2 linked regions of the Spartinivicinus poritis genome follow. The protein of the gene in region 1 interacts with the protein of each later gene in a pairwise test. Links are inferred from orthologs where the notes say so. Each region holds a gene or a part of one and is shown on either strand. Other genes may lie near its edges.

Region 1 (16,413 bases):
AATGGAAAACCACTGCTAAACACGGGCGCTTATTACCTGGTGGCGATATCCTTGAGTTATCTGACCAGGTAAGAGTCAAAGAGCTTAAGTCCAATGGTGAACTTGGCACTTTACTCAAAACCGACTTTTTAACTCTTTATGCCGAGGAAGAAGTCGCCGATACTCAACATCCAGTTGTGATAACATCACCCAACGGCTCTATTACCCAAGGAGTTGGCATGCGCGCATTTTTAGCAAAAGATAGAATTCAACTGTTTTCTAATGTCAGGGGACACTATGAAGTTAATCAGTAATTTGATTGTAGGGATTATTGCTATCTCAGCTGCCGGGCTTAGTCTGTTAAGCTGGGCACTTCCCAATGACAAAGATAAGCCCATCAATATTAAAGCCAAAAGTGCTGATATTGATGATAAGTCTGGTGTATACATTTACACTGGCAACGTCATTATCACCCAAGGCACTATTCAAATAAGAGGTGATAAAGTCACTCTTTATTCAGACAGCAATGGGATTAACAAAATTGTTGCTGTAGGCCGCCCTGCACACTATCGTGAAAAACCAGCAGAAAACAAAGAGCTTATCAAAGCCTATGGTCGTACTATCAAGTACTACGCTACCAATGAAAAAGTAGAAGTAATCACTAACGCTAAGCTATTCCAAGAAGGCAATACCTTTACTGGCAGCCAAATAGACTACTTTGCGAAAACCCAGAAAGTGAATGCAAAAGGCGGTAAAACCAATGAAGGCCGCGTTGAAATGGTACTGCAACCCCGTAGCAAAAAGAAATAATAGTCGTATATGAGTATATTGAAAGCCGAGCACCTTGCCAAAAGTTATAAAGGCCGTGCTGTTGTAAAAGATGTTTCCTTGAAAATTAAAAGTGGTCAGGTAGTTGGTCTGCTAGGCCCCAATGGCGCAGGAAAAACCACTTGTTTCTATATGATTGTTGGTCTAGTCCAGTCAGATCATGGCAGTGTCTGGATTGACGAACAAGATATTACTCACTTCCCCATGCATGGACGAGCCCAGGCAGGCATTGGCTACTTACCACAGGAAGCCTCTGTTTTTCGTAAATTAACTGTCACTGAAAACATATTAGCTATTTTAGAAACCCGTAAAGAGCTAAATCGGAAGCAGCGCCAAGAAAAACTTAACTCACTACTTGAAGAGTTCAATATCACCCATATAAAAGACAATAAGGGTATGAGTTTATCTGGAGGAGAGCGTCGCCGGGTAGAAATTGCCAGAGCCTTAGCAACTGAGCCATCCTTCATCCTACTTGATGAGCCTTTTGCCGGGGTTGACCCAATTTCTGTAAAAGACATTAAAGATATTGTCTGGCACTTGAAAGACCGCGGTATAGGCGTACTGATTACTGACCACCATGTTCGAGAAACACTTGATATTTGCGAGAATGCATACATAGTTAGTGAGGGACATATTATTGCAGAGGGTAACGCCGAAGCGATAATGACCAACCAGCAAGTAAAAGAGGTTTACCTCGGACACGACTTTAAAATATAAGACAACTGGCAAGGATACTCATATAATTTTTAGTAGCTCAGCTAAAAAGCCAGTAAGAGCACAAGAAACAACAACAGTAATACTGTAAACAATTGAAATAAACACACAATTGACATTAATAATAGGTGCAATGGAAACATTCAGTGGCTTGTTCAGCAGCAACTCAGGTAACCGCCTTTGAATGCACTTCCATTGTTGTTGACTTTGCCAAATCAAAACAGGCACGATTGCACTATAAGGTAATTGTTTAGCAATGAAGCCATCCCTGGTTTTGAAAATTGGCCAGCAGCTGACGATGACGCCTCAGCTGCAACAAGCCATAAAACTACTCCAACTATCCACACTGGATTTACAGCAAGAAGTTCAGCAAGCGCTTGAATCCAATCCAATGCTTGAGCTGACCGATGAGTCTGACAACAACTCATCAACAAACAGTGATAGTAATGACAATGACCCTCAGCAGCTCAACAGTGCTGGCCTGAATGGATCAGATTCCTCCAAAAGTCAAGATAACAGCACATCTGAAAGCAGCAGCCATGATGGCACTGAGGAAACCAGCTGGTCAGAAGAAATTCCCAATGACCTCCCAGTTGATAGCGCCTGGGATGATATCTATCAAACCTCTTCAGCCCCTATTAGCTCAGCTTCAGGAGATGATGATGAGTATGACTTTAGTAATCGTAATGGCACAACAGAGTCCTTACACAGTCATTTAGAATGGCAGCTTAACTTAACCCCAATGTCAGATAATGATCGCTTGGTAGCAATTGCTATCATTGATGCGATCAATGATGATGGCTATCTCAGTTGCAGCACTGAAGAGATTTGGGAAGGCCTGGACCCAGAGTTGGAAATATCCCAAGAGGAAGTGGAAATAGTCTTAAGACGCCTCCAACACTTTGACCCTGTTGGTGTGGCAGCAAGAGGCTTACAGGAATGCTTACAAATTCAGCTGTCTCACTTACCTGAAGACACCCCTTTTCTTGATAACGCTAGATTGATTGTAGCCAAACACTTAGGTTTACTGGGTCATCATGACTACAACCAGCTTATGCGTCGTACTAAACTTAAAGAAGAAGAACTAGCCGAAAGCATCAAGTTGATTCAAGCCCTTAATCCAAAGCCTGGCGCTGACATCCAGCCATCTGAAACAGAATATGTAATTCCTGATGTATTTGTCAGAAAGCATAATGATCGCTGGTTGGTAGAGCTTAATGCGGAGGCCACGCCTAAACTACGTATAAATAATAATTACGCATCATTGGTTAAGCGAGCTGATAGCAGCTCAGACAACACTTATCTGAAAAACCATTTGCAAGAAGCCCGTTGGTTTTTAAAAAGCTTACAAAGTCGTAATGAAACACTAATGAAAGTAGCAACTCGCATAGTTGAACATCAGCGTGGTTTTTTAGAGTATGGCGAAGAGGCAATGAAGCCATTAGTCCTGCACGATATCGCCGAAGCAGTGGGTATGCACGAATCTACTATATCTCGAGTAACTACCCAAAAATACATGCATACGCCAAGAGGCATCTTTGAGCTGAAGTATTTCTTCTCAAGCCATGTCAGCACCTCATCAGGCGGAGAATGCTCATCTACGGCTATCCGAGCTATCATTAAAAAGTTAGTATCAGTAGAGAACCCTAAAAAACCATTAAGTGACAGCAAAATTGCCAGCTTACTGGAAGAACAAGGTATCAAGGTGGCAAGACGAACGATTGCCAAATATCGTGAATCCCTATCCATCCCACCGTCTAACGAACGAAAGCGGTTGGTATGAAGTGGATGCATGTGTAGAGGTATCAAACAGATTAGCGCTCAACCATGCGTTATATTGACTAGCAACAAGCAATACCAAATCTGCTGGCATTACACTCAGTAATGAAGCAGTTGACAATCAGCCTTACAATTAAGTGAAGCTGGTTAACAACCATTAAGTCCTATTAGGAGGTCGTTGCATGCAAGTTAACATCAGTGGTCATCATGTAGAAGTGACTGATGCGTTGCGCCAATATGTCATCAAAAAGCTCGATCGCATTGAAAACCATTACGATAGCATTACTAACGTGCAAATCACCCTAAGTGTCGAAAAACTGCGCCAAAAAGCAGAAGCGAATTTGCATGTAAGAGGTGCTGATATTGCCGCCACAGCAGAATCTGAAGATATGTATGCAGCAATTGACTTACTTAGTGATAAACTAGGCCGGCAACTCAGCAAGCATAAAGAGAAAACCCTGGATCGACTCCAGGGAGCCAGTATTCGTTAAAGTAGTTTACTTATTTAAAAAGCATGAAAATCGAACAATTCCTTCTCCCGCAATGCACCCTTACCGGGGTGCAAGGGGGGAGTAAAAAACGTGTTTTACAGCTTATTGCCAACCTATTAGCCGAGTATTCCAGTGATATTGATGCTAACGAGCTGTTTGATAACTTAATCAACCGTGAGCGATTAGGGAGCACAGGCTTTGGGAATGGGATTGCCATTCCCCATTGTCGCCTTGAAAGCTGCCACAAGCCATTTGCCTGCCTGCTAAAACTGGAAGAAGGCATCGACTTTGACGCAATAGACGGACACCCTGTGGATGTTATTTTTGCCCTGGTCGTTCCTGCCGAAGCCACTAATGAGCACCTCGCCATCCTACAAGAGCTAGCCACTCGATTTGAAAACTCAAGCTACCGCAATAACTTGCGCCAAGCAGACACTAATCCAGACTTATTTGATGTAGCAATCCAAAGCGTTCCTACTGCATAAATTTACCATCGCTTGTCTCTATTCATTTGCAGTGAGCGTTCTTATGATATTCGCTTGAAGCACTCTTCTGGCGACTATTATTTAATTAACTGCCGTATATCATTTAAACTCTGTTATAGTAAGAATTTACAAAACACTCTGCGTATTTATGAAGTTAATAATAATTAGTGGCCGCTCAGGCTCAGGCAAAAGTACAGGCTTACATGTACTTGAAGACCAAGGCTATTATTGCATTGATAATATGCCTGCTGGCTTACTCCCTGCCTTTGTTGAAGAAATGGAAAAAGAGCCTCTCTATGATAAGGCTGCTATTAGTATTGACGCTCGAAATATCTCTCAGGATTTAAGGCGCTTCCCATCTATCATGAATGCGCTTAGAGAACAAAAAATCGAAGCCGAAATTATTTACCTTGATGCAGAGCATGCCACTTTACTCAAGCGCTTCAGTGAAACCCGACGCAAACACCCATTATCCAGCCAGCAATGCTCATTAGATGAGGCGATCAAAAAAGAAAAAGAAGTGCTAGAGCCCATTGCTCGACTGGCTGACTTGACCATTGATACCAGCCAGCTTTCACTTCATGAACTAAGGGACACCATAAGCAAGCGCGTTGCTCGCAAGCAACATAGCAGCATGGCACTACTATTTCAGTCATTTGGCTTTAAAAAAGGAATCCCCATTGATGCAGACTATGTGTTTGATGTACGCTGTTTGCCAAACCCCTACTGGGTCACCCATTTACGGCAATATTCAGGGCTAGACGAGCCTGTAAAAGAGTTTTTAGGCTCCCAACAACAAGTGTTGGATATGTTTGATGACATTAAACGCTTCGTAGAACGTTGGCTGCCGTGCTTTGAAGCAAATAATAGAAGTTATATTACTATTGCTCTTGGGTGTACGGGTGGTCACCATCGTTCAGTCTATATCAGTGAGAAACTCGCTACTTACTTTTGTGAAAAGTGGCCAAATGTTCAAGTACGTCATCGAGAATTGCCTTAAGCTCCATGATTCAAGAAAAAGTCACAATCATCAATAAGCTAGGCTTACATGCCCGAGCTGCAGCAAAGTTTGTGTCTACTGCTGCCGCTTTTGGCAGCTCCATCAAACTCGGCAAAGATGGAAAAATGGTAGACGGCAAAAGCATTATGTCAGTGATGATGTTAGCAGCCAGTAAAGGGACAATTTTAGATATTGAAATTGATGGTGAAGATGAAAAAAGAGCATTTGAGGCCATTACTCAATTGATCAATAACTATTTTGATGAAGGCGAATAACTTTTTCACTACCAGCACCAGACTTCTGGAATCACCTATAAAACTGGCTACAATCCACAATACCAGTAGCCAGGCTCTTCAGGTAAACTAGCCCGCCAATCAGTAACTAACGTAACTAGTACTACATCCTATAAATAAGAGTGAAGGAAGCCTGCCATAAACTGCTAACTACCACTTATTTATAGGATGCGGCACTAAAGCCAGCTGCACTCAGCAATAGGATTACCTGATGTCCACACAACAACTCGGAAAATCAGAGGATCAACTACAAGAACTAAGCCTAGCGCTGGATCAAGGGATCTCTTCGCCTGTCAAACGAATGCTGAATAGCCTTCCTGCAGCAGATACCGCGCATTTAATTGAGTCTTCACCTCCTAAGGTCAGAGGCTTGCTATGGCAACTACTTGAGAAAGAGCAAGAAGCCGAGGTACTGCAGGAGCTCAGTGATGACGTCCGCCAATACTTCCTGGATCAAATGAATGCAGCTGAAGTGGCAGAAATTACCACAGGCTTTGATCCCGATGACTTGGCCGACCTGTTACAGCAATTACCAGACGCAATCACCCAACAAGTGTTGTCTTCTATGGATGCTCAGGATCGGGCTCGTGTCGAGCATATCCTGTCTTATCCAGAGGATACTGCTGGTGGTTTAATGAACACGGATACGATCACCATCCGCCCCAGCAATACGCTTGATGTGGTATTACGTTACCTGCGCCGCCATGATGAGCTGCCAGCAATGACGGATAGTTTATTAGTAGTTAACCGTCAGGATGCGTTTATTGGTGTATTACCAATTAATAAGCTGCTGACCACCAACCCATCAATCACTGTTCGTGAAGTGATGAATACAGATATTGAGCCCATCAATGCCATGACACCTGCCAGCCAAGTTGCTCAACTGTTTGAGCGGCAAGACCTGGTATCGGCTCCCGTTATTGATGATGGTGGCAAACTACTGGGGCGGATCACCATCGATGATGTTGTAGATGTTATTCGTGAGGAAGCAGATCACTCACTCATGAGCATGGCTGGCTTAGAAGATGATGAAGATACCTTCGCGCCCGCCATGAAAACAGCTAAGCGCCGGGCAGTCTGGCTGGGTATTAACCTTATTACAGCGTTTGTTGCTTCTGCCTTTATTGGTATGTTTCAAGAGACTATTGATAAGGTGGTTGCATTAGCGGTATTAATGCCAATCGTAGCCAGCATGGGTGGCATCGCTGGCAGCCAAACCTTAACCTTGGTGATTCGTGCAATGGCCTTGGGCCAAATCGGTAAATCTAACACGTTTTGGCTACTTAACCGCGAATGTATAGTTGGGCTGGTGAATGGTTTGATTTGGGCACTGGTTGTATCGGGGGTTGCCTACGTTTGGTTCGATGATGGGATTATTTCAACAGTTATTGCTGCAGCAATGATTATTAATCTAGTAGTTGCTGTTATATCAGGAGCCGCACTGCCCATTATTTTAAAAACCTTGAAAATTGACCCTGCACTGGCAGGTAGCGTAATTTTAACCACTGTTACAGATGTTGTAGGCTATATCTCATTTTTAGGTCTAGCTACTTTATTTTTGACTTAACACGTTTTTGACTTAGTTACAGGCAGTTGACGATTTTTCATGACTCAAACACTTTCATCTATAGGCTCCGCTCCCCTTTGGCGACGGCTAGCCGCTATGATATACGACAGTTTACTGTTAGTTGCTATCGCTATTGTTATATCAGGCCTTCATCTATGGCTAAGTATTACCTTGGTGGGAGAAGCTAAAGCCACTGCAGTGGGATTTAAGTGGGACTTAAGCGCTATTTTACTTATAGGCTTTTTTGGTTTTTATGCTTATTTCTGGCGAAGAAGTGGTCAAACACCAGGAATGATTGCCTGGCGAATTATGGTCGTCAACTACGAAGGAAGAACCATCAGTCTCAAGCAATGCCTGATTCGTTTTATCGCAGGCATCCCCAGCTGTATATTAGGTGGCATCGGTATTTTGTGGGTTTTATTTGACCCAAAAGACCAAGCGATTTACGACTATGCGGCGAAAACAGAAGTCGTATTACTGGAGAAAAATAAGAAATAATTATTAAACCTGTCTTTTTTAACTAGGCTGCTGCAAGAAGCAGGTGAGTTAGTTAGCTTCCCCCTTTGAAAAAGGGGGATTGAGGGGGATTTTTACAAGTAAATAAAGCGGAGATAGCTCACAAACTACGATCACTTTAAATCCCCCCTAGCCCCCCTTTATCAAAGGGGGGAACAGCTTTTGCTGCAGCTTCAAAGGAAGAAGAGCCCCAAAGCACTCTTTACAACAACACCAAACTTAGGTTAGGCAAGTAGCTACCCTGCCCTTTTCAGTAAAATCCCACCCACCGTAAAGCACAACAGTAGTGGCACAATCACAGCAATTAGCGGCGAGAAGCCAAATACCAAACTGGATGGGCCAAGTAACTCTTGGAAGATATTAAAAGAAAACCCAACAATTACTCCAATAAAAATACGTAACCCCATTGTGACAGAACGGAGTGGCCCAAACACGAAAGAGATACCCACCAGTACTAACCCGATAATAACTGCAGGCTGCAATAGCTTTCGCCAAAATGCTAACTGATACTCACCTGCATTCAACCCTTGCTGGCTAAGGTAATCAATATAAGTGCTTAAACCGCGAATTGATAAATCATCCGGCTTTACCACTACGACATTAAGCAGATCCATAGACAAGCTGGTTTGCCATTGCAAAAATGGTAGCCGCTCAGTGGTTACACGATCACCTTTAAACTGATTAGACTGAATATTCTGCAATAGCCAATAATCACCTTTAAAGATGCCACGATCAGCAAAACTAGCCTCTAACAGTTCTTTTTTATCATTAAATTTAAAGCGGGTAATTCCATGCACGATACCACCAGGCTCTACGGCATTTAAATGCATAAACTCATTGCCTTCCCGATGCCACACCCCTTGTTGACTGAACTGAGATGAAGAGCCATCTTTACTACGGGCAATTGCTCGGCCACTATCTGCTAACTGTTCAGTATAAGGTGACACAAACTCACCTATGGAAATACCAATTAAAATAGTCAGCAACGTTGGCTGCATGACTCCCCACACGATTCGCCAGAGTGATACCCCTGCAGCACGCATGACTACCAGCTCACTATTGCTGGCCAATGCTCCTAAGCCAACCAAACAACCAATCAGCGCAGAAAAAGGAATAAATTTATAAATACGGTTAGGGATGGATAAACCAATATACTGTAGTACTTCTAGCAACTGATAACTGGCTTTCATGCTGGCTAACTCGGCTACAAAAGCAAAGAGCATATCCAGCGATACAATCACTAATAGCACCAAAAAGGTAGCATTCAGGACACTAGTGGCAATATAACGGTCAATCTTATTCATCTTCTGCCACCTCTGATGCTACTGCAGCTTGCTTCAGCTGTTTTTGCTGTCGCCTTTTCATCTGGAAGGGCTCATAAGCCAAAATTAACATCGCAACAAGCAAAAATAGCCCATGCACCCCCCATAACCCTGCTGGAGGAATTTTCCCATCCTCAACGGCACCTTTAGCACCAATTAATAGTGCCAAGTACACCAAGTAAGTCAAAATAGCAGGCAATAATTTTAAATAACGCCCTTGTCGTGGATTCACTTTACTTAATGGCACAGCCAGTAATACGACAATAAATACCAGCACTGGTAATGACAATCGCCACTGCAGCTCTGCGACATGACTAAGCTCACTAGAGCCTATCAGTTCACTGGTGGCTATGGCTTTAACTTTATCCGTTTCTTTACTGGCCTTACTTTCTGGCATTTTTATACCGTAAGTATCGTACTCAGTAATACGAAAGTCCGCCTGACCAGGAGTGCCGTCATAACGGTAACCTTTGTTTAGAATCAAATAGCGGGCACCCGTTTGTGGCTCAACATGCTGTACACCACCATCAGCCAAGAGTAGCGTGATTCCCCGCTTGCCGATGGCTCCATTTTTCTGAGAGATAAATACATCTCCCATTTGTAGCCTGTCTTCCGACAAGCGCTCGGTGTAAGTTACCCGACCAGCATTCTCTTGCTCTTGAAAGCGGCCTGGAGCCAACGTTTCAAATTCAGTCAGTGCATCTTGTTTTGCAAAGATTTCTTCAACATTTTTTGCTCCCCATGGCGTAACAACCAATCCAAGTAGCGCTACTATGCAGGCAACAACTGCAGCTGGAGCTAGTGTCTGGGTTAAAATATTGGTTTGGCTAACCCCACAAGCAGTCAGCACTGTCATTTCACTTTCGATATAAAGCCTGCCATAGGCGAGCAAAATACCAATAAACAAACCTAAGGGAATAATCAGCTCTAAAAACTCAGGCAGTCGATAGCCCATAATGACAAATAAAAAATCAGCACTCAGTTGCCCTGAAGCAGCTTGTGCTAAGTACTTGTTAAAGCGGCCACTCATAATAATAAGTAACAGTACACCGCTAACAGCCAACATGGCTGTAAAAACTTCTCTTGCTAAGTAGCGGAAGATAATCAACTGGCTCTCCTAACTTACTCTCCAAATACTACCCAATACCTATGACAGCGTTTTCTTTACAATTGCGCGACGAAAACTTTCATCCCCCTGACAAGATCAACCTGTATATAAGCAATCAAGAGCAGACTCTGTTACACTCAAACACTTAAATTAATAGGGTTTGTCAAACAATTAGCTCACAGCACTGCCATTCCAACTGATATTAATTGGGCAATATGCCCAGCCACTTTTCAGTAGCCATTGGCAAAGGCTGCTAATTATCCAACAAAGCGATAAATTTGTCTTGTGGGGTTTTCATGGAATTTCTAATCAAAAACACACAACCTGCCACTATCAGCACTGATTGCTTAGTGATACCGGTATTCGAAAACTCAAAGTTAAGCGACACCGGAAAAGCCCTCGACGAAGCAGCCAAGGGACAATTACACAACATTATTAAACAAGGTGATATTGCAGGAAAACCAGGTGATACACTGGTTATGCCACAACTGGGTGAAGTCAAAGCCAAACGTATTTTACTTTTTGGTGCAGGAGAGCAAAACAAAAAATTATCCACTGATGATTTAATTAAGTCACTATCAGCTGTATTTGCTGCACTGAATCAGCTCAACTTAAAACAAGCAGTTCTTGCCTTAGCTGATATTCATTTAGCAGACCGCGAAAAAACCTGGGTAGTTCGCACTGCGGCACAACTGGCTATTACCAGTCAGTATGAGTTTAACCAGCTAAAATCAACCAAACCCAAAACAACCAAAAACAAATTTAAAAAACTGATTTTTCTTGCCCCTACATCTACCCACAAAGCCCTTGAGCAATCTACCCAAGAAGCAGCTGCTATTGCCAAAGGCATTAATGTAGCGCGTGACCTTGGTAACTTACCTGGCAATATTTGCACCCCCAGCTATCTAGCGAAACAAGCCAAACAATTGGACAAGGATGAAACCAAGCTAAAAGCCACAGTACTTGGTGAAAAAGAAATGGAAGAACTGGGCATGGGCTCCTTCTTATCTGTTGGCAAGGGCAGTAAGGAGCCAGCCAAATTAATTGTCATGGAATATAACGGTGGCAACAAAGGTGACAAACCCCATGTTTTAGTGGGCAAAGGCATTACCTTCGATAGTGGTGGTATCAGCCTGAAGCCTGGCCAAGGTATGGACGAAATGAAGTTTGATATGTGTGGTGCAGCCAGTGTGTTTGGTGCAATCAGCAGTGTTATTGCGCTCAAACTGCCCATTAATGTTGTCGCTATCGTGGCAGCAGCAGAAAACTTACCCAGCGGTAATGCATCTAAACCCGGTGACATAGTAACTTCAATGTCAGGTCAAACTATCGAAATTCTTAATACCGATGCAGAAGGACGACTGGTATTGTGTGATGCATTAACCTACGCTGAAAAATTTGAGCCTGAGTCAGTGATTGATATTGCTACATTAACTGGTGCTTGTGTGGTTGCACTCGGTAGTCATGCATCAGGCATGTACAGCAATAATGAAAAGCTGGCTAAGGCACTACAAAAAGCCAGTGATGAAAGTTATGACAGAATCTGGCCTATGCCTCTTTGGGATGCTTACCAAAAGCAGTTAGACAGCAACTTTGCTGATATGGCAAATATCGGTGGTCCAGAAGCTGGGTCAGTAACAGCAGCTTGCTTTTTAGCTCGCTTTACTAAGAAATACCATTGGGCCCACTTGGATATTGCTGGTAGTGCTTGGCTGAGAGGTGATAAAAAAGGTGCCACAGGCCGACCTGTTAGTTTGCTTGTGCAGTATTTAATCAACCAAACTAAGTAGTAATGCAAGGTTGGTAGACTCTCTGTTGTCCGACTTTCAGTTGGCCGATACCCTGTCGGCCAACCTCTGTTACATATTCATGATACCCACTTAGCATGACACGTATTGATTTCTATATATTGCCTGACCAACAACCAGCCGCTCGCCAACAGTTTTGTTGCCGTTTAACTGAAAAAGCCATCAAACATGCCAAGTCAGTCTATATTCATACTAATGGGCATGAAGAAGCAGAAATGCTTGATGAGCTACTATGGTCCTTTCGTGAAGATAGTTTCATTCCACACCAGTTAGTAGCCAAGCATGATGAGACACCCTGCCCAGTAAAGATTGGCTGGCAACTGCCGCCATTATCATCAACCAGCCTGCTAATTAACTTGACTGACACAGTACCTTCATTTGTTGATCAATTTGAGCGAGTTGCAGAAATTGTTGCAGGAGATGGCATAAGTCGCAAAACTGCACGCCAGAACTTCAAAAGCTATCGAGACAAGGGGTATTCTTTACACAGTCACAATATTCGAAGTTAGCACTTATTAAATTATTTGTATTACTGCTGTATGGCCAAGCTTTACTTTACTAAACCAAACTCTAAACAACCTAATGGCACAGGTAAGCCTGATCACCGGCAATTAACTGAGTCAGGGCGCTCTAAAAATAAGCAAGGGCATTCCCCTTCCTCCAATTCTTTAGAGCGAACCGACATACCCACCCTAAATGACATAGCAGACTCAGCTTTGAATAAAGACCAACAGCCCAGTGAAGTAGCCCAACAAGCTAAGCCCACCACCGATATACCAACCCTAACAACACCGACTGCAAAATCTACTCAGCAAAGTCGAGCTAAGAGTCACCAAACTAAGCAGCCTGCTTCGAGAGCACCCGCTCAAAATAATATCAATGAGAATAATCCCTTTATTCCTGACAGTGTTAAAACAGCACATGTACAACATAAGCTAACAACCAACCACAAAAAAGCAAGCCAACCAACCACTTCTACAGCCAATCATTCTGTTTCTCAAAGCCAGTTTCAAAGCGAACAATCAGCCAGCAGCTTAAGAAGAATTAAAAGTCTGGATGATGGTGTTCGTAATAAATTACGACAAGAGCTGGAAATGCAAAGCGAAATTGTGCTACAAGAACTCATTGATGAGTTTATTCCGCAAATTGAAGCAGAATTCCACAAGCGCATGCGCGCAGAAATAAGCGACATCATTGATCAAATTATTAGCAGATCTTAGTCCCACCCTTACTCAAGGGCACTACTAAAAATAATATTTTTTCATTTTAGAAGTACTCTTAACTTAATTAGTTGTTTCCTTTCAGCTACCCCTCTTAACTGAAAGGTTATACCTTATGTATAATCCTTAACTGTTGAAGATTACCCATTTAAAAGGCAACCGGTAATAAGTATCACCATGGATAAAACGTTTAAGCCACATGAATTAGAGCGCCAATGGTATAAAACCTGGGAAGAGAAAAGCTATTTCGTTCCTCAGGGTGAAGGAAAGCCATACTCTATAATGATTCCTCCCCCCAATGTGACAGGCAGTTTGCACATGGGACACGCTTTTCAAGACACTATTATGGATGTCTTGACTCGCTACCACCGAATGAAAGGTCAAAAAACCCTATGGCAGGTGGGTACTGATCATGCTGGTATTGCTACCCAAATGGTGGTGGAGCGCCAATTATTAGCGCAAGGTGTTAGCCGTTTAGATCTTGGTCGAGAAAAATTCCTGGAAAAAATCTGGGAATGGAAAGCCGAATCTGGTGGTACAATTACTGAACAATTACGCCGAATGGGCGCTTCTGTCGATTGGTCCCGCGAACGCTTTACCATGGATGAAGGCTTATCGAATGCAGTAAAAGAAGTGTTTGTTCGTTTGTATGAAGAAGACCTGATTTACCGAGGCAAACGACTGGTTAACTGGGACCCTAAACTACATACGGCAATATCTGACTTAGAAGTTATTTCGGAAGAAGAAAATGGCCACTTATGGCATTTCCGCTACCCGCTAGCTGATGGCGCAAAAACCGCTGACGGTAAAGACCATATTGTAGTAGCCACCACTCGCCCAGAAACCATGCTCGGTGATACAGCTGTTGCCGTCCACCCCGAAGATGAACGTTACCAGGCATTGGTAGGTAAGTTTATTGAATTACCATTAACTGGCCGCCGCATCCCTATTATTGCTGATGATTATGTGGATCAAGCATTCGGCACAGGCTGTGTAAAAATCACCCCTGCCCACGACTTTAATGACTATGAGATTGGCCAACGTCATCAGCTACCAATGATTAATATCCTAACCATTGATGCCAACCTCAATAATGAAGTACCCGAAAAATACCGTGGCATGGAACGATTTGCTGCCCGCAAACAAATCGTTGCTGATTTTGAAACTACTGGTCTACTGGAAAAAATCGAAGACCACAAGCTGAAAGTACCCCGTGGAGACAGAAGTGGTGTAGTTATTGAGCCTTATCTGACTGATCAGTGGTATGTCAAAGTAGGCCCACTGGCAGAGCCTGCCATCAAAGCAGTTGAAGATGGGGATATCGAGTTTGTACCTAAGCAGTGGGAAAACACCTACTTTGCCTGGATGCGCGACTTACAAGACTGGTGTATTAGCCGTCAGTTGTGGTGGGGTCACCGTATTCCAGCCTGGTATGATGAAAATGGCAATGTCTATGTAGGGCGTGATGAAGCTGAAGTTAGGGAAAAGCACCAAATTAGCCCAACGGTTAAGCTTCGTCAGGATGACGATGTACTGGATACCTGGTTCTCTTCTGCGCTGTGGACCTTCTCAACCCTGGGCTGGCCAGATGAAACACCTGAATTAAAAGAATTTCACCCAACGGATGTATTGGTCACTGGTTTTGACATCATTTTCTTCTGGGTTGCCCGGATGATTATGATGACCTTAAAGTTCCGTGGAGAAATCCCCTTTAAGAAAGTGTATGTACATGGGTTGGTTCGCGATCAGGATGGTCAAAAAATGTCTAAATCGAAAGGCAATGTACTCGACCCACTCGATTTAATTGACGGTATTAGCTTTGATGACTTATTAAACAAGCGCACCAGCGGCTTAATGCAGCCTCATATGAAAAAATCCATTGAGGCATCCACTCGCAAACACTTCCCAGAAGGGATTGCTCCTTATGGCACAGACGCCTTGCGCTTTACATTCTGTTCATTAGCCTCAACCGGCCGTGATATTAAATTCGACATGGGCCGGATGGAAGGCTATCGCAACTTCTGCAACAAAATCTGGAACGCCGCAAGGCTGGTCTTGAGTAATACTGAAGGCGAAGACTGTGGGCAGAATGATGGTGACGTTGAACTAAGCTTGGCTGATCGTTGGATTATTTCACGCTTACAACAAGCCGAGCAAGAGGTTGCCGAAGCAGTTGAGTCCTTCCGCTTAGATCATGCCGCCAATGCAATCCAGCAGTTTGTTTGGGATGAATTTTGTAGCTGGTACCTTGAGCTATCAAAAACGGTCATTTATGACAAAACGGCGAGTGACGCTCAATTAAGAGGCACTCATCGTACCATGGTTCGGGTATTAGAAGCCACTTTACGTCTGGTACACCCCTTTATGCCATTTATCTCCGAAGAAATTTGGCAACGCTTGGCATCATTAGCAGGCAAACAGGGTGATACCATCATGCTGCAGCCTTACCCAGAAGCTGATAACAGCTTACTGGATCAGGAAGCCATGGCTGATATTGAGTGGGTCAAAGGCGTTTTGGTTGGGGTGAGAAATATCCGTGGCGAAATGGATATCAGCCCGAAAAAGCTAGTGCCAGTGTTACTACAAAATGGCACCGCTGAAGATAAAGCGCGCTTAGAAGCCAACCAAACTTATCTGCAAAAGCTGGCCAATATTGAGTCAATCACTTGGTTGGAAAGCACTGACGAAGCCCCGACTTCAGCGACTCAGCTAGTAGGCGACATGAAAGTGCTGGTACCAATGGCTGATTTAATTGATAAATCAGCTGAGCTTGCTCGCTTAAGCAAAGAAATCGACAAATTAGATAAAGAACTCAGCCGCTTACAAGGCAAGCTGAATAATCCGAATTTTGTTGATAAAGCACCTGCTCAAGTGGTTGATAAAGAAAAAGCCAAGTTAGCAGATACACAGGCTGCACAACAAAAACTGTTGGAGCAAAAAGCCAGCATAGAAGCTTTATAAGATTCTACAACACTTTGGACAGTGTCGCGAAAGCTGGAAAATATGGGGTGATAGGGTGTTCTGGAACTGCTGTCAGGAACAGCTAAAGCGCTAAAGGCCATGAATGGCCTTTAGCGCGGTGGAAGAATATCCTATTAATCCATATTTATTCTCACCTTTTGCAACACCCTCCCCTTTCTTTACTTATTGATTATCCCCACCCGCTCTTTCACTCTCCTATCATTCCTACGCTACACTTACCCTAATAATGACAAATTGAAACAGCTGTCAAAGTAGAAAAGACAAAGGACATGAAAAAATATATTGAGCTGATGGCAGATCGATTTCTGTTCATGATTACTG
Region 2 (13,074 bases), on another replicon or contig:
AGTTATATTCATTCAAAATATAACTATGTTATTAAGTAAACTAAAAAAAATAAAGATCGCACAAATTTGGCTAGACTTAGATATTATCAGTGAACAGGATTTAGAAAGTTTATCTTCTGCTGAACAGTTACAGCAATACTCAGTGATTACTATAAAATGGCCACATAGAAGCAAAGATAAATTATTTCCTCTAGCTCAATATAATTTACTGAAACCACTCAGACCTAATACTTTCATTAATTTACTACTAGGAAAACCCTATATTTACGAACGAGATGAACAAGAGCAAAGCTCTTCATCCATACTTGAGCAATTACCCTCACTTGCACCTGTTTTAGTTGTAGATGACAATACAACTAATTTAATGATCACAACTAAAATGCTTAATAAGCTCGGCTTTACCTGCTTAAAAGCTGAGAATGGCCAGCAAGCCATTGATATCATTAACTCTGAAGAATTATCTTTAATACTCATGGATATTCAAATGCCTGTTATGAATGGTATAGAGGCAACTAAAGTAATTCGTCGTAAAAACTTGTCCAAGCTACCTATTATTGCCTTAACAGCCAATGCCATGGAAGGTGATCAGGAAGAATATTTAGCTGCTGGAATGAATGACTATTTAACCAAGCCTGTTAAACTAGAACAACTCCAACAAGTATTGAAGCGCTGGTTATTATAGAGCACACTTCAGTATACAAATGTAGGGGCATCCCCCCTACAATTCATGTCTAATTTTTTCTATAACATTTTTTGTCGTTGGATTAACACCACGCCAAATGTAAAACGCAGCAGCAGCCTGTTCCAACAGCATACCTAAACCATCAATTTGCTTTTGTGATCCTTTTTGCTTAGCCCACTGGTTAAATGCTGTTGCTTCAGCACTATACATCATGTCATAACATATAGTCTGCGGACCAATAACCACATCTGGTAATGGCGGAATATCACCATGCAAACTAGCAGAGGTACCGTTAATAATAATATCAAAGGTTTCACTCAATGCGCTAAAATTAGCAGCTTCCATTGCCATTAAGTCAGCAAAATCGTCAGCCAGCTTATCTGCTTTTGCTACGGTTCGATTAGCAATAGTAATTTTGGCGGGTTGTTTAGAAATGATTGGCTCTAATACTCCTCTAACTGCACCACCCGCACCTAAAATCAGTATTTTTTTATTTTTCAGTACTACTTGCTGGTTAATTTCTAAATCAGTTACCAGGCCCACGCCATCTGTATTATCACCACACAATTGATTTTCTTGATCAAGCCAAAGAGTGTTGACTGCCCCAGCCCGCTTAGCTGCATCAGTTAACTGTTGAGCATAGTGCCAAGCATTTTGTTTAAATGGCACTGTTACATTAAGGCCTTTACCACCTTGAGCAAAAAAGTCTTTTACTGTTTGTTCAAAAGCGTCTAGTGGTGCTAATAGCGTATTATAAGTTAAATCCTGGTTGGTTTGTGCTGCAAACCGTTGGTGAATAGCGGGAGATTTGCTATGGGCAATAGGATTACCAACAACTGCATATTGATCTGTCATGGTTTACTCTCCTCTCTATAGCCGCTCTATACCCACTCTTTATGAATTAAAAATTTCTCATAAAGCTCAGCTTCCAAGCTTTCTTGCTGTGGTTGCCAGTTATACTCCCAACGAACCTTCGGTGGCAACGACATTAAAATCGACTCTGTTCTACCACCAGACTGCAAACCAAATAGCGTTCCTCTGTCGTATACCAAATTAAATTCTACATATCGACCACGACGGTACTCCTGAAAAGCTTTTTGTTGTTCGTTGTAAGGCTGATTTTTACGCTTTGTTACAATTGGCTGATAAGCCTTAATATAGCTATCACCTACGCTTTGCATGAACTGAAAGCTTTTTGCAAACCCCCACTCATTTAAATCATCGAAAAATAACCCACCAACACCTCTTGGTTCATTACGATGTTTTAAGAAAAAGTAGTCATCACACCATTTTTTATAGTGAGGATAAACATCATTGCCAAAAGGCTCACAGGCTTCTTTGGCCGTTTGATGCCAATGTTTACAGTCTTCTTCAAAACCATAGTATGGCGTTAAATCATACCCCCCACCAAACCACCACACCGGATCGGCACCAGGTTTTTCCGCCATAAAGAAGCGAACATTAGCATGAGAAGTCGGCACAAAAGGGTTATGAGGATGAATAACTAACGACACCCCCAATGCCTGAAAGCTACGTCCCGCTAATTCTGGCCTTGCAGCAGTTGCTGATGCAGGCAGGCCTGCACCAAATACATGAGAAAAGTTAACGCCCCCCTTTTCGATGACAGCGCCATTGCTAATCACCCGAGTACGGCCACCGCCTCCTCCTTCTCTTTGCCATTCATCCTGCTGAAATTTCGCTTCACCATCTTCCTGCTCTAATACACGACAAATATTGTCTTGTAAGTTAAGAAGGTAATTTTTAACGGCTTGAATATCTGGCTGAGTCACAATCGCATCCAATATTGAGGAATTCTTACAAGAAGTATATTTAATCGGAAGGAGAGATGACCATCAAGAATAAAGTTACCCACAGCGAAGGACATTTTAGGCGAGGCCATCAAGCGATAAAGCCCCAGGAGTTTATGTGTAATAAATGACTGGGGTGAAGAGCGACGATAACAAAGCCTAAGATTCATTCGCGAAGGGTATTATCGTAATATTTGGTTAGTCATCAGATCCCTAATCTGCGATGGCTTAGTCTGATTACCCAGCTCTCCAGAAACAACTGCATCCAGCTTATCACCAAACTGTTGCCTAACTGCCTGCTCAGTCTTTAGTTCTGGCTCACCAGCTAAATTAGCTGAAGTGGAGATAATTGGCTTTCCTATCAATCGACAAAGCTTCGTTACAATAGGGTGATCACTTACCCGTATTGCAACAGCGCTGTGTTCCCCTTTAACCCATTGGGGCACCCAGTTCTCTGGATCAGGCATTAGCCAGGTGACAGGGCCAGGCCAACTTGTTTTAAGCTGTGTCAATTGTTCGGCTGTCACAGCCTTAATTAATGGCTCAATCTGACTTATATCAGCTGCAACCATAATCAACCCTTTTTCCATAGGGCGCTGTTTCAGCTTAAGGATTTCCTCTACTGCTGGCTGCTGCCAGGGGTCACAACCAAGTCCCCAAACTGCTTCAGTAGGATAAGCCACGACACCGCCGCCGTGCATAGCACTCACGGCGATCTGAAATACATCAGCTGTCATAATGAATAAGAAGATGTTAGCCGTTTAGCTGCTTTTGCAAAGCTTCGTTTTTTGCTAACACTTCTTTAGCATTTTCTGCACGATCAGCTTTTAAGCGCTCAGCTAAATCAACGTCAGATACGGCAATAATTTGTGCAGCAAGGTAGCCAGCATTTTTAGCACCCGCTTTACCAATTGCTACTGTCGCAACCGGAATACCACCTGGCATTTGTACTGTAGACATCAATGCATCTAAGCCATCTAGTGGGCCTGCATCAATTGGCACACCAATAACTGGCTTAACAGTTAAAGAGGCAACTACACCTGCTAAGTGGGCAGCCATACCTGCACAAGCGATAAAAGCAGCACAGCCACGCTGATCAGCACCTGTAACATATTGATGAGTTGCATCTGGAGTACGATGAGCTGAGTGGACTCGCACTTCATAAGGAATTGATAGTTTTTTCAAAACTCCAATTGCTGCTTCAACTTTTGGAAAGTCTGAATCAGACCCCATTAAAATGGCCACAAAAGGCTTAGCCATAATTAGCACCTCATTAGCTAGTCAGCGAAAAAAACGCAAATTACCCCACTCCAATCAGGGATGCAAGACTAACCAGTTGGTTAGGTTTTATTAGTAATCTCATTTTATATTTTTCTGGTGGGCATTTTATAAAAACTCACCAGCGTTTAAAATTACTGAGTAGGGTTTCGTACCACTCCACCTGGCACAGCAGCAATAAAACCCTGCATTTCCAGTTCTAGCACCAGGTTATTGACATCATTGGCAGCTAGCCCTGTACGCGCCATAATCATATCCATAGAAGTGGTTTCATCACCAATAGCATCTAAAACCTGCTGTTGATTAGGGTCTTCCAGCTCTAATGACTGAATAACTGGCTGCTCTTCTGGTTCTTGACCAGCTACAGCTATGCTCAGCTCTCTAACAGCAGAGTAAGTATTTAAGCTATGTTTTAGCTCTTCCCAGATATGTTCGACACTATCAACCAGCTTAGCACCTTGCCGAATTAATTGATGACACCCTTTACTAAGTGGATTATGAATAGAGCCAGGAATAGCAAACACCTCTCGCCCTTGCTCTGCAGCCAAACGTGCCGTAATTAGCGATCCACTCTGTAATGCCGCTTCAACTACTAGCACCCCCAGCCCTAGACAGCTGATCAGACGGTTACGACGAGGAAAATTACTTGCCTGTGGTTTGGTGCCTAAAGGAAATTCAGAAATTAATAAGCCATCTTGGCTAATTCGTTCAGCTAGTGCTTTATTTTTAGCAGGATAAACCAAGTCTAAACCAGTACCAACGACGGCTATAGTATGCCCTTCTGCATCTAAAGCACCTTTATGGGCAGCGGCATCAACGCCATCTGCCAAGCCACTGGTAATAGTAAAGCCCCCTTTCGCCATAGTGTTAGCAAAGTGATAGCTATTTTCCTCTCCACTTTTGGATGGATGTCGACTACCCACAATGGATAGCTGTGGCAGCTCTAATAAATCAGGATTACCAACAGCAAATAATAAAGGAGGCGGGTCAGTGAGATGGTTAAAAGCTCTCGGATAGCACTCATCAATACAGGCAATAAGATGGTGGTTGGGGTGTTCTAGCCACTGCTCCGTTTTTACCAGCAATGACTGCAGCTGGTCATATTCTTTACCCGCACCTTGCTGAATCTCTCGTATTATTTCGATACTTTTAGCGGGTAAATAATCAGACAATTTACTAGCAGGTTGCTGTAATGCCTGTGTGGGGCTACCAAACCGTGCTACTAACTGGCTAAAACGGTTGGCACCAACACCGCTTACAGAGTGCAGCAACACCCAATCTGACAGCTTTTGCCATGTTATTTGTTTAGACACGTTTTCTGTTCTTTAGCAGGGAGGGATGGGGCAAAATATGCCCCAGAATTTATGAAATGGCTATACCCAAAGCGTAGGGTCTATTTAAGGGTTAATGACACCATCTCCCGTTTTAATAGGTTGTGTCGCCTTTAATACCACTGCATAACTTACTTTCTCAAACGGGCGATATATCATCAATAAGCCCACTTCATCAGGTGGCATTTCAACATATTGTTTAGTCACATGGTCTTTAATGGTTAACTTTGTGGTAATAGTCATGATATTACCAGTCTCTAAACCATCACGCGTACCCCGGTTAATAACCACATTATCAAACTGACCAATTTGGTTAACCCCGCCAACCACAGCTAGAATTTCTCCCTCCACATCTTTTTTAGGTGAGCTGGGGTGAAAAACTGGTTGCAGACGACGCTCTTCCGTTTCCAGCATCCGGTCGCCAACTCTGATTTCACTATTACTCTCAGTAATATTGATAGTGGCAATATCATTAGCAACGTCTTTAATCTCTCCAACACCAATGTCCATCACCATCACGCCTAAAAACTCATTAGTTTTTGGGTCAGTAAATCGCTCTGCACGACGGAAGATACCATAAGCTGATGCATCGTCTTTAAATTCGCCACGAGCATAAATGAGGTCATTGACGCCGTTAATAATCCTCTCTTGTCGACTAGAAATGACATACGGAGCTTTTTCAATAACTTCTTCATCATCAATTATACGGCTTCTGTCCATGAAGCTATTAATAGCATTCAATGGAATAGCAGGGATCGCCGATTTAATTGGAGTTTTACGAATTTTCGGGCTCAGCTTAATCACTCCCCCAGCCCCTCGTTTACCAATAGTCAGATAAGGTTTACCATCAATATAAACCAAGTTTATCTGGTCTCCTGGATAAATAAGGTGGGGGTTTTTAATAATTGGATTTACGTGCCAAATTGCAGGCCACATCCAGGGCTTTGTTAGAAAACGGTTAGCTATATCCCACAACGTATCACCTTTTTTTACGGTGTAAGAGTTAGGATGATCAGCTCGGATGGGATTTTCAGCAGCCACGGTTGAAAAGCTGACCAGGCAGGAAAAAACAACCCCAAGAAGCGATTTCCTCATGGTGTTATCCTTTATTATTACTTATCATGTTGGCATTCACTACCCGTTTAAACCCTGTAAAAAAGGGAAAACAAGCAGCATTGATTATTTCATTTCAAATATACTAGTCCGAAGATTTCACCAAACCACAGAAATATTCAGACTACTGCTGTAAACAACTAACGATTGGAGCAAAGACTCCCCCTCTCCAAACTGTTCACTGCGCTGGTTAATCACAACAGTCAGCTAACAAGTAAAACGCTTGTCTTGCACAGCACCCAGATTCAGCTACAAACAGTCACTTAAGCTATTTTATTAAAGAAAATAGTCAGACAATATGCCAACTATCTATAACAAGTCTCTTATAGCATTAGAAACTGTTCACACTCTCTATGCGCAATATAGCGCACTCATTAAAGGAATACAGGGTATCAACACCAAATTTTGTGAAATAAGCCACTCTTATAAGCTGGCATAATTACATATTAGCAACTGATATAGTGAATAGTACTCTAAACTTTAGATTTTCTATTTAAGACCCTAGAGTGATCTCTTTATGATGGGTTAAGTGTTCGCTTTTCAGTCATTGCCAAGCTAGCTTATCAACAATAAAATTAGCTATAACGATTTTCGAGGATATCAAGCAGAATGGCCGTTTTAGATATTTTAGAGTTTCCTGATTCACGTCTAAGAATCAAAGCAACACCGGTAGAAAAAGTAGACGACTCTATTCGTAAGCTAGCCGATGACATGCTAGAAACCATGTACCAAGCACCAGGGATTGGCCTGGCAGCTACTCAGGTAAATGTGCATAAACGATTAGTCGTTATTGACGTTTCTGAAGACAAAAGCCAACCTTATGTACTCATCAACCCTGAGTTTGAAGTATTAACTGACAAGCTTGACCACATGCAGGAAGGCTGCTTATCAGTGCCTGGCTTTTACGAGGATGTCACCCGTCCAGAAAGAATTAAGCTCACCGCACTAAACCTGGATGGCGAGCAATTCACCATGGAGTGTGAAGGTTTGTTAGCAGTATGTGTTCAACACGAAATTGACCATCTTAATGGCAAACTGTTTGTTGATTATATATCGCCATTAAAACGTAACCGAATTAAGAAGAAGCTAGAAAAACAGCACCGTTTACAAACAGCCTAATAGTCAAAGGCTCAGTGTCTTAAAATGCTATTACACTAACTAGTTGCCATATGAAGCTGTCTTGATATAGATTTATCGATTTAGGGTTGTTGCCAAGCGACAACCCTTTTTTATTTAACTATAACCAAGATTCCATGAGCACAAAGCCACTACGCATCGTTTTCGCCGGTACCCCAGAGTTTGCAGCTATCCATTTACAGACTTTACTGGATAGCCAGCATCAAGTTATCGCCGCTTACACTCAGCCAGATCGCCCATCAGGCCGTGGCAGAAAGCTAACCCCAAGCCCTGTGAAAGTGTTAACAGAAGCCCATCAAATACCTGTATTTCAACCTACCAGTTTAAAATCAGAAGAAGCTCAAGAAGAGCTCGCCAGTCTTAACCCTGATGTGATGGTAGTGGTTGCTTATGGTTTATTACTGCCAAAAGCCATTCTAGAAACACCCCGCTTTGGTTGTATTAATGTCCATGCTTCTCTATTACCTAAATGGCGAGGTGCTGCCCCCATTCAACGAGCAATTGCAGCAGGTGACAACACCACCGGCGTCACCATTATGCAAATGGATGTTGGGCTTGATACTGGTGACATGCTCATGATCAGTGAATGTGACATATCTGATCAAGAAACAGGTGGTTCACTACACGACAAATTGGCTGAAATCGGCTCACCTGCACTACTCAATACATTACAACAGATAGCTGATGGTCAATTACAACCACAAGTACAGGACCATGATAATGCTAGCTATGCACATAAGCTTTCCAAGCAAGAAGCCCATATTGACTGGCAACAATCAGCAGCTGAGCTTGACTGCTTAGTTCGGGCTTTCAATCCTTGGCCAGTTGCTTTTACTGAACTTGATGGCCAACGTATTCGAATTTGGGAAGCCAAGCCCTTAGCCACTTCTTCAGTAAATAGCTCTGATCAGGCACCCGGCACTATTATCTCTGCCAATAAAGAAGGGTTAAATATTGCTTGTGGTAAGGGTTCGTTATGTATAACTAAGCTACAGCTTCCCAATAGTAAATCAATGAGTGTTCAAGAACTTTTGAATAGTCGCAAAGAGAAGTTTCAACCGGGGGTTAAGTTAAGCTAATGTCAGACCATCAGCCGGTGCGAATGGTTGCAGCTAAAGCCATTAAAGAAGTTATTAATCAAGGCCAGTCACTTAGCCAGATACTACCCCAATTTAGCCAACAGGTAGCACCCAGAGACCGCAGCCTATTGCAAGAGCTGTGCTACGGAACGCTACGTTGGTATTTTCGACTCTCATCGTGTAGCAAGCAGTTACTGTCAAAGCCGCTAAAAAGTAAAGATGCTGATATATTTGCATTGATATTACTTGGCTTATACCAACTGGTTTATACCCGCATTCCAGCCCATGCAGCCATTGGTGAAACAGTAGGCGCCTGTCAGCTACTGAAAAAAAACTGGGCAAAGGGTTTGGTTAATGGTGTATTAAGGCAGTTTCAGCGCCAACAACAGCAACTGCTGGAACAAGCTGATCAAACCCCAGAAACATTAACTTCGCACCCTGATTGGCTCCGCGAGTTACTTATTCATCACTGGCCTGATCATTGGCCACAAATTATTGAAGCTAACAACAGCCATCCCCCCATGACTCTGCGGGTTAATCTAAGCAAAATAACTCGTGATGATTTCTTAAGCCAATGTAATGAAGCTGGCATTGAAGCAACTCCATGTCAGTTTGCAAAGTCTGCCGTCACTCTTAAACAGCCTGTCCCTGTACTGAAAATCCCAGGCTTTAGTGAAGGCCTGGTGAGTGTACAAGATGAAGCAGCACAGCTTTCTGCCACTTTATTAGATTTACAGCCTGGTCAGCGAGTGCTTGATGCCTGTGCGGCCCCTGGTGGAAAAACTTGCCATATTATAGAGACGCAGCCAGAGCTAGCCGAAGTGATTGCACTGGATGTTGATGGACAGCGACTAGGGAAAGTGAAGGAAAATCTGCACCGGCTTGATCTTAACTGCCAAGTAGTAGAGGGAGATGCCAGTAAACCACTCAGCTGGTGGGATGGACGCGAGTTTGATCGTATCTTATTAGATGCACCTTGCTCTGCCACTGGGGTAATCAGACGTCACCCAGATATTAAACTGCTTAGACGACCTGATGATATCGATAATTTAGCCGTTACTCAGCAAAGTATTCTCACTGCACTATGGCAATTACTGAAACCTGGGGGACGACTGGTGTATGCCACCTGTTCGGTTATTCCAGAAGAAAATGCTGAAGTAGTGTTAGATTTTCTTGAAAATCAGGCTGATGCAGCACTCAGCCCTATTGATACTAACTGGGGTATCGATACGGGTACCGGCAGACAATTGCTACCACAGATCAACGGTCATGACGGTTTCTTTTACGCCTGCTTGTTAAAAACCTAGACTTGCATTATCAAATAACGGTAATAACAACAAATAAGCTTTTAGCAGATGAAAATCATTATATTGGGGGCTGGCCAGGTTGGCGGTACATTAGCAGAAAACCTGGCTAGCGAAGCCAACGACATCACCATTGTTGATACTAATGCCGAGCGACTGCGCGAGTTGCAGGACCGGGTAGATATTCGCTCGATTACAGGGCGAGCCTCATTCCCGAACGTATTAAAGCAGGCTGGTGCTGATGATGCTGATATGCTGGTAGCCGTCACCAATAGTGACGAAGAAAATATGATTGCTTGCCAGGTGGCTTACACTTTGTTTCGCACCCCCACCAAAATTGCGCGTATCCGTCAGAACGCTTATCTATCACACCCTGAGTTATTTCAAAATGATGTCATTCCAGTGGATGTCATCATCAGCCCTGAGCGCATCGTTACTAACTATATTCAGCGATTAATTGAACACCCAGGTGCATTGCAAGTGGTTGACTTTGCCGATGGTGCACTGCAATTAGTGGCAGTAAAAGCTTACTACGGTGGTCCGCTAGTTGGTCAGGAGTTACGTTATATTCGCGAGCACATGCCTTCGGTAGATACCCGAGTAGCGGCTATTTTCCGGCGCGGCACTCCCATTTTGCCAGAAGGTACCACGGTTATTGAAGCTGATGATGAAGTATTTTTTATCGCTGCAAGAAAACACATCCGTGATGTGATGAGTGAAATGCGCCGGCTAGATGAAAACTACAAGCGCATTATTATTGCTGGGGGCGGTAATATTGGAGAGCGCCTGGCCTCCAATATAGAAAATCATTACAACGTTAAGCTTATCGAAAAACATATCGACCGCTGTCATCAACTTTCCCAACGGCTGGATAAAACCCTGGTGTTCAATGGTCATGCCTCTGATAAAGATTTATTGCTGCATGAAAACATTGAAGAAACCGATATTTTTTGCTCCTTAACCAATGATGATGAAGCCAACATCATGTCAGCGATGCTGGCCAAAAGAATGGGTGCAAGAAAGGTAATGGCCCTTATTAATAACCCCGCCTATGTAGATCTAGTTCAAGGGGGTGAAATTGATATTGCGATTTCTCCACAAACAGCCACCATCGGTAGCTTGCTCACCCATGTAAGACGGGGTGATGTAGTTAATGTACACTCTTTACGTCGTGGTGCTGCAGAAGCCATTGAAGCAATTGCCCACGGTGATGAAAAGTCATCGAAAGTGGTTGGCAAAAAAATTGGTGAAGTTCCATTACCTGAAGGTACTTCCATTGGTGCCATTGTGCGTAATGGAGAAGTGATAATTGCCCACGATCATATTGTTATTGAGTCTGATGACCATGTGATTATGTTTTTGGTTGATAAGCGCCGAATTAAAGAAGTAGAGCGCCTTTTCCAGGTTGGCCTAACGTTCTTCTAAATCAGGAATTTCTTACCCATGCACTTTTCTACTATCTCAAAAGTGTTAGGCATACTATTAATGCTGTTTAGCATTACGCAGCTACCTCCCGCAATTGTTGCGCAAATTTATGGTGAAAAAGAAGTTGCTGTTTTTTTAGACGCCTTTCTTATCACATTAGTCAGCGGGTGTTGTATATGGCTACCTGTATTTCGTTCAAAAAACGAACTACGCACTCGCGATGGGTTTTTAGTCACTGTTTTATTTTGGACGGTACTGGCCAGTTTCGGGGCAATTCCACTTTACCTGTTAGATGAGCTTAATTTATCAGTGACAGATGCTTTTTTTGAGTCACTATCAGGGCTGACCACCACCGGGGCAACAGTCATTACTGGGCTAGATCATTTACCCAAATCCATTTTATTTTATCGCCAACAACTCCAGTGGTTAGGCGGCATGGGTATTATAGTATTAGCCGTCGCTATATTACCTATGCTTGGCATTGGTGGTATGCAGTTATATCGAGCAGAAACTCCAGGTCCTATAAAAGACACCAAGCTTACTCCTCGAATCACTGAAACAGCAAAAGCCCTTTGGTATATCTACCTTAGCCTAACCGTCACTTGTTGCCTTGCTTTATGGTTAGCTGGCATGGATCTATTTAATGCGATTTGCCATAGCTTTTCTACAGTTGCTATTGGTGGGTTTTCAACCCGAGATGGCAGTGTTGGTGACTTCGATTTAGTGGGTGCTGAATTTATCATTGTCATTTTTATGATTATTTCAGGCATTAACTTTGCCCTACACTTTTTCGCCTGGCGTCATCGTAGTTTTAAACATTACTTGTCCGACCCTGAGGTAAAAACCTATCTACTTGTGCTTGCCTGCACTTGTCTGATAACTGTTCTCATTTTATTTATCACCAATTCCTATGACTTTGCCCACTCGTTAAGATATGGCATTTTCGAGGTTGTATCGATTGCCACTACAACAGGCTTTGGGACTGCAGACTTTTCGGTTTGGCCAGTATTTTTACCTTACATGCTACTCTGGCTTAGCTTCGCAGGTGGCTGCGCTGGTTCAACTGCAGGTGGCATGAAAATGATTCGGGTCCTGCTTATTTTCAAACAGGGTCTTAGAGAAATAAAACTGCTGCTTCATCCCAATGCCATTATTCCCGTCAAGTTAGGCTCCAATGCCATTCCAGAACGAGTCATCGAAGCCGTTTGGGGGTTCTTCTCAGCTTATGTGTTTTTGTTTATCGCCCTATTTTTAGCAAATGTAGCAACCGGTTTGGATTTAAAAACAGCCTTTTCCACCGTCGCATCTTGCATCAACAACCTCGGGCCTGCTTTAGGTGAAGCAACGGTTAATTACAGTAATTTGCCTGATGCTTCTAAATGGATTTTAAGCTTTGCGATGTTGTTAGGACGGTTGGAGATTTTTACCTTGTTGGTACTACTAACCCCAACATTCTGGCGCCGCTAATTTTATCCTTCTCGAATAGTGTTTCTGCTTTGTTGTTTTCATAATAAATTTCAGTCACTTATTTCACATAAGCTCCTGAAATTTATTACTTAACGCCTCGCATAAGCAACTCTTCGCTTTGGATAAAACATATACCATTCCGCGATTTTTCCTACATTGGATAAAACCTGATTGGTTTGATCTTCACTCTCCTTGCTCATAAGAACTTTGCTGTAAAAGATCAGAAGAGTGAAATTTTTCACCTGATGCTCCATCTTTTTAATTCATAAAATGCTTCTAACAGTTAAGGAGCATTTTATGAACATCACCAAACTTATTGTTCACTGCTCAGACACACCTGATAGTAGAGATGTCTCAGCAGCGGATATTCACCGATGGCACCTGGAACAGGGCTGGTCCGGGATTGGCTACCACAAAATAATTAAACGAGATGGCACCATTGAAAATGGC

Evidence for each region.
Region 2: the proteins of ptsN (region 1) and trkA interact in binary tests that used the Escherichia coli proteins (3 or more experiments, as listed by UniProt). The link is inferred for Spartinivicinus poritis from one-to-one orthologs.

The regions. Positions count from the first base shown.
Region 1 is NZ_JAPMOU010000001.1:331,255-347,667, forward strand. The notes cover bases 2,690-5,545. They hold ptsN (PTS IIA-like nitrogen regulatory protein PtsN), read left to right. Parts: upstream 2,690-3,814; coding sequence 3,815-4,276; downstream 4,277-5,545. Other genes in these bases: ORQ98_RS01465 (RNA polymerase factor sigma-54), read left to right, coding at 2,690-3,304; hpf (ribosome hibernation-promoting factor, HPF/YfiA family), read left to right, coding at 3,483-3,791; rapZ (RNase adapter RapZ), read left to right, coding at 4,425-5,276; ORQ98_RS01485 (HPr family phosphocarrier protein), read left to right, coding at 5,282-5,545. Also shown: LPS export ABC transporter periplasmic protein LptC, read left to right, coding at 1-293; lipopolysaccharide transport periplasmic protein LptA, read left to right, coding at 277-789; lptB (LPS export ABC transporter ATP-binding protein), read left to right, coding at 799-1,524; ORQ98_RS01460 (hypothetical protein), read right to left, coding at 1,543-1,749; more of ORQ98_RS01465, read left to right, coding at 1,778-2,689; more of ORQ98_RS01485, read left to right, coding at 5,546-5,551; mgtE (magnesium transporter), read left to right, coding at 5,781-7,136; ORQ98_RS01495 (RDD family protein), read left to right, coding at 7,176-7,634; LPS export ABC transporter permease LptG, read right to left, coding at 7,889-8,956; LPS export ABC transporter permease LptF, read right to left, coding at 8,949-10,082; ORQ98_RS01510 (leucyl aminopeptidase), read left to right, coding at 10,379-11,872; ORQ98_RS01515 (DNA polymerase III subunit chi), read left to right, coding at 11,968-12,399; ORQ98_RS01520 (hypothetical protein), read left to right, coding at 12,430-13,110; ORQ98_RS01525 (valine--tRNA ligase), read left to right, coding at 13,288-16,071. UniProt on the Escherichia coli protein: Seems to have a role in regulating nitrogen assimilation.
Region 2 is NZ_JAPMOU010000024.1:83,728-96,801, reverse strand. What follows is about bases 9,065-11,970. They hold trkA (Trk system potassium transporter TrkA), read left to right. Parts: upstream 9,065-9,783; coding sequence 9,784-11,157; downstream 11,158-11,970. Other genes in these bases: ORQ98_RS17755 (TrkH family potassium uptake protein), read left to right, coding at 11,176-11,970; rsmB (16S rRNA (cytosine(967)-C(5))-methyltransferase RsmB), read left to right, coding at 9,065-9,735. In the rest of the region: ORQ98_RS17810 (response regulator), read left to right, coding at 1-682; aroE (shikimate dehydrogenase), read right to left, coding at 719-1,537; hemF (oxygen-dependent coproporphyrinogen oxidase), read right to left, coding at 1,564-2,472; L-threonylcarbamoyladenylate synthase type 1 TsaC, read right to left, coding at 2,673-3,227; purE (5-(carboxyamino)imidazole ribonucleotide mutase), read right to left, coding at 3,244-3,750; DNA-processing protein DprA, read right to left, coding at 3,903-5,081; ORQ98_RS17780 (LysM peptidoglycan-binding domain-containing protein), read right to left, coding at 5,166-6,194; def (peptide deformylase), read left to right, coding at 6,822-7,331; fmt (methionyl-tRNA formyltransferase), read left to right, coding at 7,466-8,428; more of rsmB, read left to right, coding at 8,428-9,064; more of ORQ98_RS17755, read left to right, coding at 11,971-12,624; ORQ98_RS17750 (N-acetylmuramoyl-L-alanine amidase), read left to right, coding at 12,922-13,074. UniProt on the Escherichia coli protein: Part of the constitutive potassium transport systems TrkG and TrkH. May regulate the transport activity of TrkG and TrkH systems. Binds to NAD(+) and NADH.